Regions from separate parts of the Micromonospora soli genome, predicted to be linked through region 1. Evidence: riboswitches for the same ligand, from Rfam matches in the RefSeq annotation. Region 1 holds a riboswitch; each other region holds the start of a gene.
What was found. Region 1 has a riboswitch for cyclic di-AMP ahead of Q2K19_RS08435 (coiled-coil domain-containing protein). Riboswitches for the same ligand answer to the same signal wherever they lie in the genome.
Positions count from the first base shown of each region.

Region 2: it holds a riboswitch for cyclic di-AMP, as region 1 does, so the genes downstream of both, Q2K19_RS00920 (C39 family peptidase) here and Q2K19_RS08435 (coiled-coil domain-containing protein) in region 1, are expected to answer to the same signal.
Region 3: it holds a riboswitch for cyclic di-AMP, as region 1 does, so the genes downstream of both, Q2K19_RS18775 (coiled-coil domain-containing protein) here and Q2K19_RS08435 (coiled-coil domain-containing protein) in region 1, are expected to answer to the same signal.

Region 1 is NZ_CP130427.1:1,760,664-1,767,730, forward strand. Features, by position in the region: gene Q2K19_RS08400 (hypothetical protein) at 1-701, opposite strand, end outside; gene Q2K19_RS08405 (heavy-metal-associated domain-containing protein) at 737-946, opposite strand; gene Q2K19_RS08410 (metal-sensitive transcriptional regulator) at 1,100-1,399, shown strand; gene Q2K19_RS08415 (SHOCT domain-containing protein) at 1,544-1,753, shown strand; gene Q2K19_RS08420 (DUF305 domain-containing protein) at 1,858-2,487, opposite strand; gene Q2K19_RS08425 (DUF6153 family protein) at 2,573-3,004, opposite strand; gene Q2K19_RS08430 (YibE/F family protein) at 3,223-4,527, shown strand; cyclic di-AMP (ydaO/yuaA leader) riboswitch at 4,682-4,812, shown strand; gene Q2K19_RS08435 (coiled-coil domain-containing protein) at 4,817-5,839, shown strand; gene Q2K19_RS08440 (carbonic anhydrase) at 5,911-6,585, opposite strand; gene Q2K19_RS08445 (helix-turn-helix transcriptional regulator) at 6,802-7,067, shown strand, end outside.
Region 2 is NZ_CP130427.1:193,657-200,723, forward strand. Features, by position in the region: gene Q2K19_RS00905 (bifunctional cytidylyltransferase/SDR family oxidoreductase) at 1-444, shown strand, start outside; gene Q2K19_RS00910 (CDP-glycerol glycerophosphotransferase family protein) at 467-2,182, shown strand; gene Q2K19_RS00915 (alpha/beta fold hydrolase) at 2,187-2,939, opposite strand; gene Q2K19_RS00920 (C39 family peptidase) at 3,055-3,903, opposite strand; cyclic di-AMP (ydaO/yuaA leader) riboswitch at 4,103-4,244, opposite strand; gene Q2K19_RS00925 (hypothetical protein) at 4,532-5,317, opposite strand; gene Q2K19_RS00930 (hypothetical protein) at 5,470-5,895, opposite strand; gene Q2K19_RS00935 (acyltransferase family protein) at 6,030-7,067, opposite strand, start outside.
Region 3 is NZ_CP130427.1:3,906,961-3,914,027, reverse strand. Features, by position in the region: gene Q2K19_RS18790 (alpha/beta fold hydrolase) at 1-676, shown strand, start outside; gene Q2K19_RS18785 (HelD family protein) at 797-2,914, shown strand; gene Q2K19_RS18780 (cation diffusion facilitator family transporter) at 3,016-3,930, shown strand; cyclic di-AMP (ydaO/yuaA leader) riboswitch at 4,074-4,205, shown strand; gene Q2K19_RS18775 (coiled-coil domain-containing protein) at 4,211-5,275, shown strand; gene Q2K19_RS18770 (hypothetical protein) at 5,386-5,898, shown strand; gene Q2K19_RS18765 (SRPBCC family protein) at 5,900-6,352, opposite strand; gene Q2K19_RS18760 (STAS domain-containing protein) at 6,466-6,825, opposite strand.

The DNA of each region.
Region 1 (7,067 bases):
GCCACCAGGTGCCCGTACGCCCCGAGGTAGGGCTGGAGGTCGGTGACCGGCCGGCCGTCCCGGCTCACGGTCAGGGTGAGCCGGCTGGTGCGGCCGGGCTGCGGGGCCCCGGTCAGGGTGACCGTGTAGCCGTCGACGGTGCTGCTGGCCGCCGGGGCGGGCAGCGGGCGTTCGGTCAGCGGGCCGGGGACGGTGACGTCGACGCCGAGGGTCAGCGGCTCGCCACCGGTCGGGGTGAAGTCGGCGAACGCCCGCCAGACGCCGGGCCCGGCGAGCGGCGAGGCGACCCGCCAGGTGCCGTCCGGCGTCAGCTCCGGGTGGACGTGCCGGAAGCCGGAGAGGTCGCGCCGGGCGACGATCAGGTGCATGCGCTTGTCGTGCGCCACGTCGTAGCGGGTGACCGGCCGGCCGTCGGGGCCGGCGATCCGGAAGGCGAACTCGCCGGCCGGGGCGGTCACCGGTTGCAGGGTGTAGCCGCGGTCGGAGACGAGCAGCCCGCCGGGCAGGTGGTCGGTGGGGGCGGCGGTCGTGTGGCCGTCGCCGTGGCCGGGTTCGGTGGCGTCGTGGCGGGTCTCGGTGGCGTCGTGGCGGGTCTCGGCGGCGGGGGTGACGGGGTCGGCCAGGTGACCGACCCCGTACGCCGCGCCGAACACCGCCGTGAGGCCGAGGGCGAAGCCGCTCAGCTTGGTCGCCGTGTTCATCGTGGTACCTCGGTTCCTTCGGGTCCGCGGACCCGTCACGCCCCGACGAGGTCGTAGCCGGCCTCGTCCACGGCGGCGCGCACGGTGTCCGTGTCCAACGGGCTCTCGCTGGTGACGGTGACCTGGCCGGAGGCCAGGTCGACCTGGACGTCGCTGACGCCCGGAATCGCGCCCACCTCGGTGCTGACCGAGTTGACGCAGTGCCCGCAGGTCATGCCCTGCACCTGGTACGTGGTGGTGACCATCGCGAATCTCCTCTTCCGCCGTTCCCATCCTATACCCCCCAGGGGTAGTCGGAGGAGAGACGGCTGCCACTCTCCTGGTACCGATACCCGGTGGGGGTATCAGTCACGAGAGGACCGTACCATACCCCGGAGGGGTACGCTATCCTCGATTTCATGACCGCACCGACGACCCCGACCCGGGGCTACACCGCCAGCAAGGACCAGCTGCTCGCGCGGCTCCGCCGTATCGAGGGCCAGGTCCGCGGCATCGAGAAGATGGTCGAGGACGACCGCTACTGCATCGACGTGCTGACCCAGATCTCCGCCATCCAGGCCGCCCTGGACAAGGTCGGCCTCGGCCTGCTCGACGGGCACGCCCGGCACTGCATGCACGAGGGGGCCGCCGAGGGCCGGGCCGACGAGATGGCGACGGAGATGATGGCCGCTGTCGGCCGGCTGATGAAGCGGGGCTGAGCCGGGACTTCCGGCCCGCGGCTCGGGCCGCCCGGCCCGGACCCGAAGGGCCGACCTCGACGTACCTTCGAGGTGGCGACCGGGATCGGCGCCACCTCGCGCCGGACCGGCCGACCCTCGGCTACGGACGGGAGGGCAGCCGCGATGATGTGGCACGGCCCGATGATGGGCCTGATGTGGCTCTGGTTCCTGCTCGGACTGGTGGTGCTGGCCGGCCTGGTCTGGCTGGTGTTCCGACTCACCGGCGGCGGCCCCGCCGCGGGCGGCCCCGCCCGGCGCATCCTCGACGAGCGGTACGCCCGCGGCGAGCTCGACGACGAGGAGTACCGCCGCCGGCGCGGCGAACTCGCGTGATCGGGCGAGGCGCGGCGCCGCACGCCCGGACTCCGGCACCCGCCGGGCCGGCTCAGCGCCGGGTGCCCGGGCCGCGAACGGCCCCGGCACCCGGCACCTGCGGTTCAGAGCCGGCCGAGCAGCTTCTTCATGGTGTCGATCTCGCCCTGCTGGGCGGTGACGATCTGCTGGGCGAGCGCCTTGGCGTCCGGGTACGCCCCCTGGGCCAGGTCGTCCTTCGCCATGGTGATCGCGCCCTCGTGGTGGGCGATCATCATGGTCAGGAACTGCCGGTCGAAGTCGGCGCCGGACGCCGCCGCCAGCTCCGCCATGTCGTCGGAGGACATCATCCCGGGCATGCCGTGGCCCATGCCCGGCATGCCGTGGCCACCGCTCGCCGAGGGCGCCGGCCGCCCCCAGGCGCGGAGCCAGCCGGTCATGGTGGCGATCTCCGGGGCCTGGGCCGCCTTGATCTGCGCGGCCAGCTTCCTCAGCTCCGGATCGGCGGCCCGGGTCTCGGCCAGCTCCGCCATCTCCACGGCCTGCCCGTGGTGCGGGATCATCAGCTGGGCGAACATCACGTCCGCGTCGCCGAACGAGGCCGAGGCGCCGGCGGCGGACGTGCCGGCGGCGGGCATGTCGTGGCCGGAGCCGGCGGTCGAGTGGTCGCCGCCGCCACAGGCGGCCAGGGCTAGCGCGGCGGTGACGGTCGCGCCGGCCAGGGCGGCCCGGCGCGCGAAATTACGGATGTACACGGTGAAAGCCTTTCGGTGTCGGAACGTACGCAGCAGGCGGGGACGCGGGTCACCGGTTCTCCGGTCCACCCCGCGCCGGGGCCTCCTATCTGCGCAGCACCGACACCGCCGCCAGGCGCAGCCCGTACCGCCGGGGCGGCGGGGCGCGCGGCACGAAGGCGGACCGGAGCGGGCCGCCGACGGTCGGACCGACGGCTCGTGACCGGGCCCGCAGCAGCACAGCGACCAGCAGCGCGGCGGCGATCGCGCCGAGCACCGCCAGGCAGACGCTCCAGCCGGACGGGTGGCCCGCCGGGTCCGTCAGCGGCAGCGCCCGGACGTGGCACCCGTCGCCGGGGCAGTCCTGCACCATGCCGACGACGAGCTCGACCGGGGCCGCGGACGGGTGACCGGCGGTGTGGTCGGCGGAGCCGTGCGCCCCGTGGCCGAGGGTGTGCATCGCGGTCAGCCCGACCAGCGTGCAGAGCAGCAGCAGGAGCCGGACCCACCGTCCGGTCACCGCCGCTCCCGCCGCCATGTCCCTCACGGTAGCGGGCGCGTCGGGGCAGCCCACGAGAACCGCCGAGGCCCGCACCGATGCCGCCCCGCGGCCCTCGGCCGGCTGCGACGCCCGGTCGGCCTGGCTACCATTCCGGGCGACGACCCCCGGCCTGCGCCTTCCCGCGGGCACCCGGGCCGGCCCACCCGACCGGCCCGGTGACACGTATCCCGCTGTGAATCGTTGGGAGACACGCCATGGGCGCCGACCACACCCGTCCCGCTCCGTCCGCCCCACCGGGCGTACGGCGAATCCTCGCCGCGACGGTGGTGCCGCTCTTCGTGGTCACGGTGATCGCCACGTTGGTGCTCTGGCCTCGCCACACCCAGGAGTCGGCGGGCAGCCCGGACGTGCCGCGCTACCACGGCACGGTGACCCGGGTGGTGACCGAGCCCTGCCCGCCGACGCCGGAGACGCCGTCGGGCGGGTCCACCGGGCCGTGCGGGACGGCCACCGTGGCGGTGGAGCAGGGCCCGGACGCCGGCCGCCCGACCGAGACGCCGGTCCCGTCCGGGCCGGGCGCACCCCGGGTCGAGGTCGGCGACAAGATCGTTCTCGTCGAGCTGGTGGACCCGGCCGACCCGACGGTGAAGAGCTATCAGATCGCCGAACACCAGCGCGGTACGCCGCTGGTCTGGCTGGCCGTGCTGTTCGCGGTCGCGATCGTGGCCTTCGGCCGCTGGCGCGGGCTGGCCGCGCTGGGCGGCCTGGCCGCCAGCTTCGCCGTCCTGCTCGGCTTCGTGCTGCCCGGGATCGGCGCCGGCCGGCCGCCGCTGCTGGTGGCGATCGTCGGGTCCGCGCTGATCATGTTCGTGGTGCTCTACCTCACCCACGGGATCACCGCCCAGACCTCGGTGGCGGTGCTCGGCACCCTGGGCAGCCTGGTGCTCACCGGGGTCCTCGGCACGCTGGCCACCGCCGCCACCCACCTGACCGGCTTCGGCAGCGAGGACGCCACCACGCTGTCGATGTTCCAGCGCGAGGTCGACCTGCACGGGCTGCTGCTGGCCGGCATCATCATCGGCTCGCTGGGCGTGCTGGACGACGTCACGGTCACCCAGGCCGCCACGGTCACCGAGCTGGCGCACGCCAACCCCGGGCTGTCCCGGGCGCAGCTCTACCGGGCCGCCACCCGGGTGGGCCGGGCGCACATCGCCTCCACGGTCAACACAATCGTGCTGGCGTACGCCGGCGCGTCGCTGCCGCTGCTGCTCCTGCTCGTCGCCGACGCCCGGCCGGTCAGCCAGATCCTCACCAGCGAGTTCATGGCCCAGGAGATCGTCCGTAGCGCGGTGGCCACGCTGGGCCTGATCGCCGCCGTGCCGCTGACCACCGGGCTGGCCGCGGTGGTGACCACCGCCGGACGGCGGGCCGCCGCGCCGGCCGACGGACCGCCCACGACGCCCCGCCCGACGGCGGCCCGGGAGGACGCCCTCGAGGCCCTGGGCGGGGCGCCGGCCGGCTGGCGCGGACCGGAGACGAGTACGGAGTCCGCATGGTGACACTCCGCAGCGTGACCGCCGATTTCAAACGCGACGCTGGTCACGCAGTGCCACGGCGAAATAGGGCTTCTGGTGGGCTTCCGGACGTAGATCCTCACCCGGACAGTCAGGTAACCTCGCTGCCGGTCACCGAATTAGGCGCGCAGCGGCGCCTGCGGTGCCACCGCCCAATCGCCCGAGGGCGAGCCGGGGAACCAGGTACCTGGGGTGAGTCCGCGCCAGCGGTAGGGGCCGCTTCCGTCCCGAACCCGTCAGCTAACCCGGTCGGCGGTCGACGGAAGGGAACACTGTGACGGCACCCCTGCGCCGCTGGGTGACACCCGTGCTGGCCGTGCTGGCCGCGTTCGCCATCGTCGCCGGCCCCGCCCCGGCGACGGCCGCGCCCAGCAGCCCCACCCCCTCGGGGCACGCCCCGGAGGACGACGAGGATCCCCTCATCACCGAGGCGATCGCCGACGCGAACCGGGGCTACATCCGGGCCAAGGCGCAGCTGGAGAAGTCGAAGAAGCGCCAGCTCCAGCTGGCCCTCGAGGTACGCGCCGCGCAGGCCCAGCTCGACGCCCTCAGCCCGCAGGTCTCCGCCATCGCGGCACAGTCCTACCGGACCGGCCGGATGGGTGCGATGACCATGCTGCTGGAGAGCCACTCCCCCGACTCGTTCGTCCGGCGGGCCGCCCTGCTCGACGAGCTGAACATGGTGAACGCGCAGAAGCTCGCCGAGGTCAACGCGGCCAAGAACCGGGCCGAGCAGGCCAAGATCGCCCTCGACGCCGAGGTCCGCGAGCAGCAGAAGCAGGCCAACACGATGGCCCGGGAGAAGGCCGAGACGGAGAAGGCGCTGAAGCTGGTCGGCGGCCTCGGCTTCACCGGCGGCCTGGTCTCGGCCACCTCGCCGGTGGCCCGGATCGGCCCCGGCCGTACCGCCGACGGCGACTGGAAGCCCGAGTCGTGCAGCGAGAACGACCCGACCACCTCGGGCTGCGTCACGCCGCGCACGCTGCACGCCTACAAGGAGGTCAAGCGGGCCGGCTTCAACCGCTTCGTGGGCTGCTACCGGCCCGGCGGGCCGTGGGAGCACCCGAAGGGCCGGGCCTGCGACTGGTCGTTGCAGAAGAGCGGCTTCTCCCCCTGGCACAACAACGACATGCGGATGTACGGCAACAACGTCGCCGCCTTCCTCATCCGCAATGCCGACCGGCTGGGCATCTACTACGTGATCTGGAACCGGCAGATCTGGTTCCCGGCCACCGGCTGGAAGTCCTACAGCGGGCCGTCCAACCACACCGACCACGTGCACATGTCGTTGCTCTGACCGGCGTACGCCGCAAGGGGCCGTCCCGCGACCAGGCGGGGCGGCCCCTTTCGCACGTCGGGGACGGAGGGTCAGCCGGAGACGGCCGAGGGCGCGGGGTCCACCGGCTCGGCCTGGGCGGGTGCCGTCGGCGTCCGGCCCGCGGGCACCTCGGCCACGGTCCGCACCTCACCGGCGCTGAGCCGGTACGACATGCCGACCACCGCGCACCGTCCGGCGGCCACCCGCTCGGCGAGCACGCCGGACCGGGCCAGCAGGGCCTCCACGGTCTGCGCGATGTGGATGTCGACGATCCCGTTGACGTCCTCGACGCCCTCGCGCGCCGCCCGGAGCAGGCTGGGTGCGACGGCGTCCACCAGCGCGCCGAGGTGCCCGGCCGGGGACGTGCCGGTGGTGACGGAATCCCGGGCGGCCTGCACCGCGCCGCACGAGTCGTGCCCGAGCACCACGACCAGGGGGGTGCCGAGCACGGTGACGGCATATTCGACGCTGCCGAGCACCTCGGGGCCGACGGTGTGGCCGGCGGTCCGTACCACGAAGAGGTCACCGAGCCCGCGGTCGAAGATGATCTCGGCGGCGAGGCGGGAGTCGGAGCAGCCGACCAGCACCGCGAAGGGCTGCTGGCCCTCGGCCACGGCGGCCCGGCGACCGGCGTCCTGGTTGGGATGGCGGGGGACGCCGGTGACGAAACGGTTGTTCCCGGCGTACAACTCGGCGAGCGCCTGCTCGGGAGTGGTGGGCGTCAATACAGTCACCTCGTCCTCGACCCAAACGACCTGGTCAACCCGGCCGGCGGCAGAGGCGGCCTCGCCGACCACCGTCACACGCAGCAGAAGGCGCGTCAAGGGATACGTGATACGCATTTCATACGTCCCGAGACCCTTGACCAACGGCCCGGCGCCCCCCGGAGGCCGGCTCGCGGGACCGGGCCAGAGCCGCCCGATACGCGAGTGGGCCATACCATGGCCACCATGGCGACGACAGCAGGCGCGAACGGGAGCGCCCGGAACTGGACGTTCCTCACCAACCACGGGCACGTGCTGCTGGCCATCGCCCGCAACCCCACCGCCCGGCTGCGCGACGTGGCCGACGAGGTGGGGGTGACCGAGCGGGCCGCCCAGGCGATCGTCGCCGACCTGGAGGCCGGCGGTTACCTCCGCCGCACCCGCGTCGGCCGGCGCAACGAGTACACGATCAACCCGAGCGGCCACTTCCGCCACCCGGCCGA
Region 2 (7,067 bases), 1.6 Mb from region 1:
CACGTCAACTTCGTCGGCCCGGTCACCATCGCCCGGCAGTCCCTGCCCTACCTCCAGCAGACCAAGGGCCAGCTGCTGCTCTACACGTCCAGCTCCTACACCCGGGGCCGGGCCCGGTACGCGCTCTACTCGGCCACCAAGGCCGCGCTGGTCAACCTGACCCAGGCGCTGGCCGACGAGTGGGCGGAGTTCGGCGTACGGGTCAACTGCGTCAACCCGGAGCGCACCGCCACCCCGATGCGCACCAAGGCGTTCGGCGAGGAGCCGGAGCACACCCTGCTCTCCGCCGAGGCGGTCGCGCAGGCCTCCCTGGACGTGCTGATCTCCGAACTGACCGGCCAGGTGATCGACGTGCGCCGGGCGCCCGGCGAGCCGGTCGCGGCGGTGCCCGCCCAGGCCGGCCCGCAGTCATCCGAGCAGCTGCCCACCGGCGTCGACGCCTGAGCCGCGGGACGGGACGAGCCAGATGCGTGGTGACCTGGTCCGGAAGCTGCTCGCCCGGGTGCTGACCACCGGGCTGGCGGTGCTGGCCTTCCTCGTCGTGGCGCTCACCGGGGCCACCGGCTGGGGCCTGGCGATCGCCGTGGCCGCGCTGGCCGCCGCCGCGGTGGAGCGCCGGATCCGGCCCAACGCCGACGCCGTGGCCGAGTCGGTGCTGGTCGCCGCCGGGATCCTGGTCGGCTACGCCCGCCGGCTCGACGGCGGCTTCGACCCCGCGCTCGCCCTGACCGCGCTGGTCCTGCTCGGCCTGGTGCTGCTGGTGGGCCCGCTGCGCGACGCCGGCGCGCTGGAGATCCGCGCGGCCAACCTGCCGGTCCGCTCATGGACCCCGCTGGTCGCCGCCCGGCTCGGGGACGCGCTGCTCGGGCTGCTCGCCGTGGTGGCGGTGGCCGCCGGCCTGGCCCTGCCGGCCTGGGTGGCGCTGATCGCCGCCCTGCTGGTCGCGGCGGGCTGCGGCGCGGTCGGGCTGGACCTGGCCCGGCGCCGGTTCCGCCCGCCCGCCGGCGGCGGCCCGGTCGGCCGCGCGCTGCGCCGGCACCAGCCCGAGTTCGTGCTCTACTTCTCCGCCCCGCCCGGGTCGGAGTACCAGGTCACCATGTGGCTGCCGTACCTGGAGCGGATCGGCCGGCCGTTCCTGGTGCTGCTCCGGGAGCCGGAGTTCCTGCCGGCCGTCGCCGCGGCGACCCGCGCGCCGGTGGTCTTCTGCCCGACGCTGAAGACCATGGACGAGGCGCTGGTGCCGAGCCTGCGCGTGGCCTTCTACGTCAACCATGGCGCGAAGAACAGCCACTGCATCCGCTTCTCCCAGCTCACCCACGTGCAGCTGCACCACGGCGACAGCGACAAGGCGCCCAGCGCCAACCCGGTCTCGGCGATCTTCGACAAGATCTTCGTCGCCGGGCAGGCGGCGATCGACCGGTACGCCCGGGCCGGCGTGGAGATTCCCGCCGAGAAGTTCGTGGTGGTCGGCCGCCCCCAGGTCGAGGCGATCGAGGTACGCCGGGAACCGGCGCGCGGAGCGGCGAACCCGACCGTGCTCTACACCCCCACCTGGACGGGGCACCACGCCGACGCCAACTACTGCTCGCTGCCGGTGGCCGAGACGGTGATCCGCCGGCTGCTGGACCGGGGCGCCACGGTGATCCTGCGGGCCCACCCGTACACGGCGCAGAACCCGGCCTCGGCGCGGCAGCTGGCCCGGCTCACCGAGCTGCTCGCCGCCGACCGGGCCAGGACCGGCCGGGCGCACCTGTGGGGCGCGGCGGCCGGCCGCGAGCTGAGCCTGACCGAGTGCGTGAACCGCTCGGACGCGCTGGTCTCGGACGTCTCCGGGGTCATCTCCGACTACCTCTACTCGGGCAAGCCGTACGCGGTGACCGACATGGGCGCCGACGGCGCGGACTTCGTGACGCGGTTCCCCCTCGCCGGTTCCGGCTACGTGCTGCGCCGCGACATGTCCAACGTGGACGAGGTGCTCACCGAGCTGCTCGACACCGACCCGAAGGCGGCGGACCGCTGGGCGACCCGCAGCCGCTACCTGGGTGACTTCCCCGCCGAGTCGTACGCCGAGGCGTTCCTCGACGCCGCCCGCCGGGAGCTGGAACCGGAGTGGAACCGGCCCGCGCCGCGCGCCGCCGAAGCGCCGGCGCCGGACGGCTCGCCGCTCTCCCCCACCGCCTGAGCCGTCACAGGTACGGGTCGAGCAGGGCGAGCACCGCCTCCGGATCCTCGACGTGTGCGTTGTGGCCGAGCCCCGGCAGGCTGGTCACCGGCACGCCGAGCTCCTTGAGCTGCGCGTCGGAGACCATCGGGTCCTGCTCGCCGCGGGCCAGCAGCACCGGCACGTCCGTCGCGGCGAGCAGCGCGGGCAGCCGTGGCTCCCCCACCGCGAACGCGGCCGGGTCCATGGCCAGCCGCCAGCGGCCGTCCTCGCGGCGCAGCCCCGCGTCGACCACCGGGTGGTCCGGGGCGAACAGCCCGGCCAGCCCGGCGACCCGCAGGTAGCGGCGGGCGGCCTCGTCCCGGCTGCTGAACCAGGTCACCGGCCGCTGGGCCAGCTCCCGGGCCTTGTCCAGCTCGGCCGGGGACCAGGCGGCCTTGATGCCGAGCCCGACCACCGCGTCCACCGGTAGGCGCCGGGCCCGCGCGGCGAGGGCCAGCGCCACCACGCCGCCGAGCGAGTGGCCGAGCACGACGAGGCGGTCCCGGGGGCCGAGCCGCTCGGCCACCGGACCGAGGCTCGCCACAACCCGGCTCGCGAGGGCCTCGAAGGAGTACGCCGGCAGCGGCGGCGACCAGCCGTGGCCGGCGAGGTCGGGGGCGAGCCAGCGCCCCGGCCAGCGGCGCTCCAGCAGCGGCGCCCACGGCAGCCACACCTCGCCGGTGGCTCCCATGCCGTGGAGGAGCAGCAGATGGCGGATACCTGTCGCATCGCCCATACGGCGCAGTGTGCCACCCGGCGGACACGGCGCGCGAGACCGGCAGCGGCGGGAGTCCGACAGACGACGTCGGGCCCCGGCTCAGGAAGCCGGGGCCCGACGGGGAAGGGTGCGATCAGGCGGAGTAGCCGCGGGTGCCCGCCCAGTTCGCCAGGTCGATGGTGCTGATCCAGTACTCGGGCAGCGCCGGGTTCGCCGAGTCGGCGATCCGCACGGTCCGGCCGTCGTTCTTGTAGCCGATGACGGCGATGTAGTGGCCGCCCGGGAACGAGTGCCAGCCGCCGTCGGTGTCGGTGGCGTCGCCGGCCACGTTGACCACCACGCCCCGACCGTCGGTGATCGCCTTGACCACGTCCGCCTGGAGCTGGTCCATCTCCGCCGGGCTCGCCGAGCCGCCGAACATGTGGGTCTTGTACGGGTTGCCCTTGACCATCTGGTTCAGGCCCCGGGTGGTGTCCTCGGCGGAGTTGGTGCCGTTCTCGGTGGTGCCGAGCGGGACCGCCATCGCTTCCTGGGTGGTCTCGACGCCGCTCGCGCTGAGCGCGTTGCGCACCGCGGCCGGGCCGCAGTTCCAGAACTGGTTCTGCGCCTCGTAGGTGTAGTCGAGGACCTTGGTCGACGGCGGCTTCGGCTTCGCCTTGCGGGTGGTGTCCGGGTCGGCGGAGGCCTTGGCCCTGGCCGACGCGGACGCCGACGGCGACGCGCTCGGCGAGGCGGACGGCGACGGGGCGGCGACCCGGGCCTCGCCGCGGGTGGCGACGTCACCGAGGCGCGGGGCCAGCTCGGCGACGGCGGCCGCGTTCTCCTGGCGGACCGGGGTGCTGCCGTCGGTGGCGGCGATCGCCGCGCCGACGCCGCCGGCGAGCACGAGCGCCGCGGCCGAGCCGGCGACGATCCGGGCCGGGCGCTCGGTCACGACACGCCGCAGCTGACGCTTCATTCGGTGCTTCACGTGTTCCTCCACGGGGGGCCTGAGCGGCACACGCCGGCCCGACACGCGGAGGAGTTCACGCGCGTTGCGGGGAGCGGGTGGCCGCGGGGATGGGAGCGCCCGGCGGGCCGGGCTGGGGGACGGTGCCAGGAGTCGCCGGTCAGGCGAGCGCCGGCACCGCGATGCCGTGGAGGCGGGGGGAGTGTCGGGGGGTGGTTCGCACGAGGAATGGAACTCCTTCCGTGGCCGCCTACCGGGTTAGCTGACGGATTCGGGCGGGAAGTACGCCCTACCGCGGGCCGTGGCTCGCGGATTCACCCCGGTGTTGCCCTGGGTCCCCGGTTCGTGAGATCACGATTAGGCGGGTCGGCACGGCGTCGCCACTTGCGATCGAAAACCGCACCGGACGCGCCGACACTACCGGTGGGTACGCCGCAAGCCAAGCGCCCCCACCTGCGTAAACCTCGAACATCGTTACTCTGACCGGAACAGTCGATCACTGACGTTACTCAATGGGACGACCAGTTATCCCGGAACCGTCGGGCGACAATCGGACATCGGGTGGCGACCGACCCGGAATTGCGGGGGTCGATCGCCCGACCTGATCCCGATGACCGTTTCCGTCCGGCCGTGACCGGGCTCACCGCATTCGGGTAACGATTCAGCCCACGCGCGCCGGCCGCCACCGCGCCGTCGGCGCCGCCCGCGGGCCGGCCGGCACCGGGGCGAGGGGCTGGGTCGCCGGCTCGGCGGGGCGGGCCGGGGCGGGGCCGGGGCGCAGCGCCGCGGCGGCCGCGTACGCCTCGGCGGCCAGGGCGCGGGCCGCCTCGGCGGCCAGTTCGGCGTCCCGCCAGGCCCGCTGCTCCCGCTCGGCGGCGGCCCGCCAGCCGGCGCGCCGGCCGTCGCGTACCGCCCGGGCCAGCACGATCTCCTGCTCGGCCGGGTGCCGGCGCGGGTCCCACCCGTTGCGGTGCGCCAGCACGTCGGCGAGCTGCCGGGCGGTCAACTCGCCCCGCCAGTGCGCCGCCATCGCGGCGTGGTGCAGCCAGCGCTCCCGGGCCGCGTACTCGGCGGGTGTCCGGGGCGTCCGCGGCGGAGGCAGCGCGGCGGCGCCGGCGACGCGGCGGGCGGCCCCGTCGGCCTCGTCGTACGCCCGCCAGGCCCGATCGGCCTCGTCCTGGGTGGCGAGCCACTGCTCGCGCCGGCGCCGGGCGGTCTGCGCGGCCCCGTCGGCGGCCACCGCCACCTCGTCGGCGTAGCGGGACAGGTCGGCGAGGCGGGCCGCCCGCTCGGCGGTCGGATCGGGGGCCGGGTCGGGCGGGGCGTCCCGCTCCGGTCGGGCGACCAGCGCGGCGAGCAGCCCGAGGGCGAGCAGGAGCAGGGCGGACCAGATGGCGGTGGCTTCGGGGACCTCGGTCAGGAAGTGGTGGAGAACGGTCTTCTCCATGGTCGGCACCTCACGGGAAACGTCGTGGCGGAGAGGTCCGCACGGCCGGCGGGGCGGGGCGCGAACCGGGGCGGGCGCCGCCGGGCCGCCGTCGGGCGCGTGCGGGGGTGAGGTTCGGTGGTGCGGCGAGGGCGGGCCGGGCCGCCCCGAAGTCAGCGGGCGGGCGGGGCCCGGGAGCCGACGGTCGCGGGCACCAGCCCGACCGGGAGGGGGTATCGCTCCGGCGGGGCGACCCCGGCCGGCCGCGGTGCCGCCGGAGCCGGCACGACCGGCCGGTCGGCCGCCGTTCCCGGGTCGACGTCGGCGGTTGCCGCCCCGGCCCGCGCCGCGGCACCGGTCACCGTGTCGGGCGAACCGGTGGGGACGAAGCCGAGGGCGCGGTCGGGGGAACCGGCGCGGACCGTCCAGGTGTCGACCGGGCCGGGAGCGGCCTGGGCGGCAGCGGCCTGCGCGGCCACCCCGACCGGCAACGTGGCCGCGCCGAGCGAGCAGGCGACCACCACGGCCAGGCTGGCCAGCATGCGGGCCGTCCAGCGCGCCACCCACCACAGGGGACAGGTGAGCGCGATCGGAAGCACGTGCCAAACCTACCGTCGAGACCCGCGCGCCGCATCGTCCCGGGCGTGTCGCCAGGGCTCGGACCGGGGCACCGACCAGGGTGGACAGAGTTCGGAACGGGAGTTCCCGGCGCGCCGGCCGGGTCGGGCGTGGCTCAGCCCGGGTCGCGCCGTCCGGCGTACGCGACCGGCCGGCCCGGGGTGGGGCGGGCCTCGACCGGCCCGGCAGGGGCCGACCGCGGGGCCGGCACGGCGGGCGCCGGCGCGGCGGAGGCGGCCGGGACGCGGGCCCGGCGCGGCGGCCCGAGCAGGCGCATCATCGGCGTCTCCACCCAGCGGTGCAGGGCGGCGGCGAGCAGCAGGTTGGCCAGCAGGAAGCCGAGTACCGCGAGCGGGCCCCAGCCGCCGGGCAGCCCCGCACCCCAGTGCCCGGTGAGGCGCAGCACGGTCTGCATCACCAGGACGTGCACCAGGTAGAAGGCGAACGACACCTCACCGAGCCAGACCATCGGCCGGGACCGCCACGGCGTGGGTAGGCCGCGCACGTCGGCGTCCGCGGCGGCGGTGATCACCAGCAGGTACGCCACCGCGAGCAGGGCCGCCCAGAGCTCGGCGCGGACCCACTGCGCGGCGACCACCCAGGTGGCGACGAAGAGCAGGCTGGCCACGGTCAGCCCGGGCCCGCGCCAGCGTCCCCGGCGCATCAGCTCGGCCGCGGCCACGCCCATCCAGAACTCCAGCGACCGGACCACCGGGAAGATCTGGGTGAACCACCAGCGGCTCTCCTCGGGCACCAGCCGCTGGCCGGGCCAGAGGGCCAGGATGAGCAGCGGCGCGGCGATCAGCACCGCGCGGAGCACGCCGGTCCGGGCCCGGCGCAGCGCGGGCAGCACCAGCGGCAGGCAGAGGTAGAAGGCCAGCTCGCAGGAGAGCGACCAGCTCACCGTGTTGACGCTGTAGAAGTAGCCCGGGGTGGGATTCCACGCCTGGACCAGGGCGAGGTTGCCGAGCGCGGCCCACGGGGCGACCGGGTCGGCGAGCCAGAACGCGACGGCCAGCGCCGCGACGAACGTCACCAGGTGGTTCGGGTAGATCTTGGCGAGCCGGCGCCGCAGGAAGGTGCGTCGTCGCTCACCGTCCCGGTATGACCAGACCAGGACGAATCCACTGAGGATGAAGAAGAACTCCACACC
Region 3 (7,067 bases), 2.1 Mb from region 1:
GATCGTGCTGGTCGGCCACTCGATGGGCGGGATGACCGTGATGGAGTACGCCCAGCGCCACCCGGAACACTTCGCCGCCCGGACCGCCGGGCTGGTCTTCGTCTCGACCACCGCCGAGGGGCACACCCACACGGTCTACGGGCTCTCGCCCCGGATCGCCCGGCTGATCCGGCTGGCCGAGACCACCGGCGCCGGGGTGCTCGCCCGGTGCGGCTCGTGGCGCCCCCCGCGCGCGCTGCTCCGCGCGCTGCGCCCGAGCATCCGCTGGATGCTGTTCGGGGACCGCTGCGACCCGGCCGACATCCGGCTGGTCACCTCGGCGGTGGCGCACGCCTCGCTCCGTTCGATCGGCGGGTTCCGCGCCTCGATCGGCGCGCAGCACCGGCTGGACACGCTGGCCACGCTCGGCCGCCTGCCGGCCGCCGCGCTCGTCGGCGACCGGGACCGGCTCACCCCGCCGCCCTGCGCCGAGTCGATCGCCGCGGCGCTGCCCACCACCGAGCTGACCGTCTGCCCGGGCGCCGGGCACATGCTCATGATGGAACGCCCGGACGAGGTGAACGCGGCCCTCGCCGCGGTGCTCGACCAGGCCCTGGCCCGCCCGGCCGCCTTCCCGGCGGAACGCGACCGGTCGGCGGCGGGAACGCCCGGACAACGGGTGGGAACGGCCGGATAACGGGCAACCGGCAGCGGCGGGGCCACGGGCACCGGCATGGCCCCGACACGGGCCGGGACGGCGGCCCGTACCCTCATTCAGCCCGCCGTGCCCGCCACCTGACCCGCAGGAGCCCCCGCGTTGAGCGACCAGACCACCCTGGACCGGGAGATCGCCGTCGAGCAGCGGCATCTCGACCGGGTGTACGCCCGGCTGGCGGAGCTGCGTCGGGCGGCCGCCGAGGCCGAACGGGAGGGCTACCGGCTGGCCCGGGTGGGCAACTTCGGCGCGCTGGTGGAGCGGGACGCGATGGTCTTCCACGCGGCCCAGCGCCGGCACGTGCTGGACGCCGAGCACGAGGGGCTGGTCTTCGGCCGGCTCGACCTGCGGACCGGGCAGGTGCTCCACGTGGGGCGGCTCGGGGTGCGCGGCGAGAACGCCGAGACCCTGGTGGTGGACTGGCGGGCGCCGGCCGCGGCGGCGTTCTACCAGGCGACCCCGGCCGAGCCGATGGGCGTGGTGCGCCGACGCACCATCCAGTCGTCGGCGGAGCGGGTCACCCGGATCGAGGACGACCTGTTGGACCCGGAGTCGGCGCCGCCGGACCTCGCCGTGGTGGGCGACGGCGCGCTGCTGGCCACCCTGTCCCGGGCCACCGGCCGGGGCATGCGGGACATCGTCGCCACCATCCAGCGGGAGCAGGACGAGGCGATCCGCTCCCCGGGCAACAGCGTCACGATCGTCTCCGGCGGCCCGGGCACCGGCAAGACGGCGGTGGCCCTGCACCGGGCGGCGTACCTGCTCTACTCCGACCGGGCCCGGTACGCCGGCGGCGGCATCCTGGTGGTCGGGCCGTCCGGGGTGTTCGTCGAGTACATCGCCTCGGTGCTGCCCTCGCTCGGCGAGGAGACGGCCACCCTGCACTCGCTCGGCTCGCTCTTCCCCGGGATGTCCGCCAGCCGCACCGACCCGCCGGCCGTGGCGGCGGTGAAGGGCTCGCTGCGGATGCGCCGGGTGCTGGAGCGCGCGGCGCGGGACGCGGTGCCGGACTCCCCCACCGAGCTGCGCCTGCTCTACCGGGGCGAGCTGCTCCGGCTGGAGCGGGCCGAGCTGGACGCGATCCGGGACCGGATGCTGTCCCGCGGCGCGCGCCGCAACGAGGTGCGCCGGGTCGCCTTCGACGCCGTCCTGGCCGCCCTGTACGCGCAGGCCCGCACGCTGCGGGTCGGCCGGCTGCCGGAGCAGCCCGCGTTCGAGGACGAGATCATCGACCGGCCGGAGTTCCGCGAGTTCCTGAAGGCGTGGTGGCCCCGGCTGCACCCGCGGCACGTGCTCGGCTGGCTCGCCCGCCCCGAGCGGCTGCGCCGGTACGCCGGCGGGGTGCTCTCCGGGGTGGAGATCCGGCTGTTGACCGAGGCGTACCGGAGCCTGGACGCCGAGGGGTTGACGATCGCCGACGTCGCGCTGCTGGACGAGCTGGACGCGCTGCTCGGCAAGCCGGTCCAGCGGCCGAAGCCGAAGCGCGACCCGTTCCAGCTCGCCGGAGGGGTCCGGGAGCTGAGCACGTACGCCGACCGGCAGCGGGCGGCTCGGGCCGCCGCCCGGGAACGGCCGGAGGACTACCGCGAGTTCGCCCACGTCGTGGTCGACGAGTCGCAGGACGTCTCGCCGATGCAGTGGCGGATGATCGGCCGGCGGGGCCGGCTGGCCTCCTGGACGGTGGTGGGAGACCCCGCGCAGACCGCCTGGACGGGCGACCCGGAGGAGCTGACCCGGGCCCGGGACCAGGCGTTGGGGCGGCGTCGCCGGTACCGCTACGAGCTGACCACCAACTACCGGAACTCGGCGGAGATCTTCGCGGTGGCGGCGGCGGAGATCCGCCGGCTCTACCCGGACCTGCCGCTGCCCACCGCGGTGCGCTCCACCGGCGTGGATCCGGTCGAGCTGACCGTGCCCGCCGCCGAGCTGGCCCCGGCCACCGAGGCGGCGGCCCGCGCGCTGCTGGCGCAGGTCGAGGGCACGGTGGGGGTGATCACGCCGGTGCCGCGCCGGGACGAGGTGGCCGGCTGGCTGGGCGGCCTGGGCGGCACGCGGCTCCAGGTGGTGACCAGCCTCCAGGCCAAGGGCATGGAGTACGACGGCGTGGTGCTGGTGGCCCCGACCGAGATCCGGGCCGACCCGGGCTCGGGGGTGCGGACGCTCTACGTGGCGCTCTCCCGGGCCACCCAGCGCCTGACCACGCTGGATCCGGTCGCCTGACGGCTGCCGGCGGCCCGGTGGCACCCGCCGTTTTAGTTGCATACATAGCGATGTGAGCATAGATTGAGCTCGGCCGGGGCGGGGAACGAGAGGGTGTGGGCGTGGGCGCAGGTCATGACCACAGCGGCACGGTGGCCAATGCCGCGCAGCGCCACCGGGGCCGGCTGTGGGGCGCGTTCGGGCTGCTCACCGCCCTGATGCTGGTCGAGGCGGTGGCCGCGTTCGGCACCGGGTCGCTGGCCCTGCTCTCCGACGCCGGGCACATGTTCACCGACGTGCTCGGGATCGGGATGGCCCTGGCCGCGATCACCGCCACCCGCCGAGCCGACACCGACCCGCAGCGCACCTTCGGGCTCTACCGGCTGGAGGTGCTGGCCGCGCTCGCCAACGCGGTGCTGCTCGGCGCGGTCGCCGTCTACGTGCTCGTCGAGGCGGTACGCCGGTTCGGCGAGCCGCCCGAGGTCCTCGCCGGCCCGATGCTCGCCGTCGCGGTGCTCGGCCTGCTCGCCAACCTCGCCGCGTTCGCGCTGCTGCGCACCGGGGCGCAGGAGAGCATCAACCTGCGCGGGGCGTACCTGGAGGTGCTCGGCGACCTGCTGGGCTCGCTCGGCGTGATCGGCGCCGCCCTGGTCATCGCGCTCACCGACTGGTGGTGGGCGGACCCGCTGGTCGCGGTCGCCATCGGGTTGTTCATCCTGCCGCGCACCTGGCGGCTCGGCCGGGCCGCCGTGCGGATCCTGGTGCAGGCCGCCCCCGAGCACCTCCAGGTGACCGCGGTGCACGACCGGCTGGCCGCGGTGCCCGGCGTGGCCGAGGTGCACGACCTGCACGTCTGGACGCTCACCTCCGGGATGGAGGTGGCCTCGGCCCACCTGACCATGCGCCCCGGCGCGGAGGTCGGCGAGGTGCTGGCCGCCGCCCGGGCCGCCCTGCACGACGACTTCCGGATCGACCACGCCACGTTGCAGATCGAACCCGGAGCGTCCCCGGGGGCGTGCGGGTCAGTCGAGTGGTAATTAGGACAATCTTAAATTCGAGTGACTATTGTGGTCCTATGCCGGTTTTGGCCCGACTGTCCGTCCCCGCCACCCGGGCCGCGTCGGGGCACCGCCGGTAGGCTCGATCGCGGCCTCCGCCGGGCGGCGCCCTCCGGCGCCTGCGGTGGCCGTCGCCTAATCGCCGCAGCACGGCGAGCCGGGGAACCACGTACCTGGGGTGCATCCGCGCCAGCGGTAGGGATCTTCCGTCCCGAACCCGTCAGCTAACCCGGTCGGCGGTTGACGGAAGGACACCTGAATGCCATCAGTGGCACCTGTACGACGGACGGCCGCCCGGTTGGCGGCCCTGCTCGTCGCGACGCTCGCCCTCGGCGTCGCGACCGCGCCGGTCTCCCCCGCCTCGGCGGCCACCCCGACCGGCCTGCTCGCCGCCGCCCCCGGCGACGACGAGGGCGGCAGCCCGGCCCTGCGCGCCCAGCTCGACGCGGCCAGCAAGGGCTGGCTGGAGGCGCGGACCGCGCTGAACCGCTCGGTGAGCCGGCAGAAGCAGCTCACCGCCGAGCTCGCCACCATCAACTCCGAGCTGGGCACGCGCGACGCCAAGGTCGGCGAGATCGCCGGTGTGGCGTACCGGACCGGACGGCTCGGCACCGCCGCGGCGCTGCTCGGCAGCAGCAGCCCCGAGGGCTTCATGGACCGCGCCGCCGCGCTCCAGCAGGTCGCCGCGCACGAGGACCGGGCGCTGCGCGACCTCATCGACACCCGGGACCGGGCCACCCGCACCCGGGCCGCGCTGACCGGCGAGATCCAGGAGCAGCGCAAGCAGGTCGCGGTGATGGCCAAGCGCAAGCAGCAGGCGGAGCACGCCCTGGAAGTGGCGAACAACAAGGCGGCCAGCGCCGGCGGCAGCGTGCAGGGCACCTCCCGGGCGAACGCCGAACCGGCCCCGCGCAACGCCGACGGCTCCTGGCCGCCGGAGTCGTGCAGCGTGAACGACCCGACGCCGGCCGACGGCTGCATCACCCCGCGCACCCTGCACGCCCTGCAACAGGCCAAGGCGGCCGGGTTCACCCGGTACGTCTCCTGTTACCGGCCCAGCGGCTCGGGCGAGCACCCGAAGGGCCGGGCCTGCGACTTCGCGGCGCAGAAGGACGGCTTCGGCGGCGTGGCCACCGGCGGCGACAAGACGTACGGCAACAACCTGGCGGCGTACTTCATCCGCAACGCCGACGCCCTCGCCGTGCTCTACGTGATCTGGTACAAGCAGATCTGGCTGCCGAGCAGCGGGTGGAAGGCGTACAGCGGCGGCAACGGCGACCCGTCCAGCGACCACACCAACCACGTGCACCTGTCGGTCTACTGAGGCGGGGGTGGCCCGCCCCGCGCGGCGGGCCACCCTACGCCCCACGACGTACGCCGGATGTCGTCGCGCGCCCCACGACGCCGGGCCGGCGGCGGACCAGCATCGGTGGCATGACCCGACTCTCGCCCACCGGACGCAAGGCCCTGCTGACCCTGCACCTGATCACCTCGCTCGGCTGGCTCGGCGCGGACCTGGTGCTGCTCACCCTGGGCGTCGCCGGGCTGCGCGGCGCCGACCCCGAGCTGGTCTACCCGGCCGCCGGGCTGCTGGTGACCTGGCTCTTCGCCCCGCTGAGCCTGGCGGTCTGGCTGGTCGGGCTGGCCAGCGCGCTGCTCACCCCGTGGGGCCTGCTGCGCTGGCGCTGGGTGCTGGTGAAGTTCGCGCTCACCACCGTGATGCTCGGGCTGGTCCTGCTGCTGCTCACCCCGACCGTGCGCCGGCTCGGCGACCTGGCGCCGGACCTCACCGCCCGGGACCGGCTGGACCTGGTCATCCCGCCGGCGGTCTCCAGCACCCTGCTGATCGTCGCCACCGTGCTCTCCACCTACAAGCCGTGGGGGCGGCTGCGGCGCCCGGCCGCCCCGGCGGGCCGGCCGGCGGTGCCGGCCGGCCGGCGGGCCTGACTCAGGCCGGGCGCCCCTCCAGGGTCGCGCCGAGCCGGCTGGCCAGCCCGAGGTGCGCCGCCCGGGCCTGCCGGAAGGCGTAGCCGAACAGCGGTGCCGGGGCGGAGAGGGTGATCTCGACGTCGATCCGCACCACGCCGTCCGCCTCCTCCCGCAGCCGGGTGTGGTTGCGCACGGTGGTGGCCGGCTGCTGCCGGGCCACGGTCACCACCTCGTCCTCGGTGGCGACCAGCACGTCCGCCTGGTAGGTCACCGGGAAGTGCAGCGGGCCGAGCTCCAGCCGGTCGGTGATCGCGTAGCTGGCCAGCGCGCCGGGGCGGGGCGGCAGCTCGCGGACGCGGACGATCAGCGGATGCAGTTCGCCCTGCCGGTTCAGGTCACCGAGCAGGGCGAGCGCCTCCGCCCGGGTGCAGCGGGCCTGCACCGTGTAGCTGAAGCTGTCGCTGCTGAGCAAGCCGTACCCCCTCGCCGTCGACGGTCCGGACGATCGTCCCGTACCCGGGCCTGGCTGGCAACGGTCGAAGGTCCCCGGCCGGGTGGGGTCGCAGAAGGGGGTGAGGGAGGCGGTCAGGCGCCGGGCAGCAGCTCGGAGCCGCTGTCGGCGAAGTAGGGATCGGGCCCGCCGAAGAGGCCGAGCAGACCGGTCACCCAGAGCTGCCGGTGGACGAAGCGGCTCGGCTCGGTGACCACCAGCTTGACGCCGCTGACCTCGGCGGTCTGGAACCCGGCCACCATCGCGCTGATGCCGACGGAGTCGATGAAGGTGACCAGCCGCATGTTCAGCTCGATCCGCGACGGGCGGCCCTTGGCGAGCACCTCGGCGATCGCTTCCCGCACCTCGTACGCGGTGTCGACGTCGATCTCGCCCCGCGGAGCGATCTGGATGACACCACCCGGCAGAACCGACTTCACGATCGACAGGCTCACGCGAGCACCTCCACTCGCCCGTACGGGCGCCTCATCAGTACGCGGGCCGCGACCGAGAGTATTCCTCCGACACCCTCGGTCGCCACCCCTCGGGATGAGCAATTCGCGGACTGGGCACACCTGGGCATCCCCATCCGGATCCTTTGATTCCTGCTTCCCCGGGACAACTCTCTACACCTGCAACGACCGACGGGTGCCGGCCGATCCGCCGACCCAGGGTAGCGGGCGAGCGCCTGTTCGGC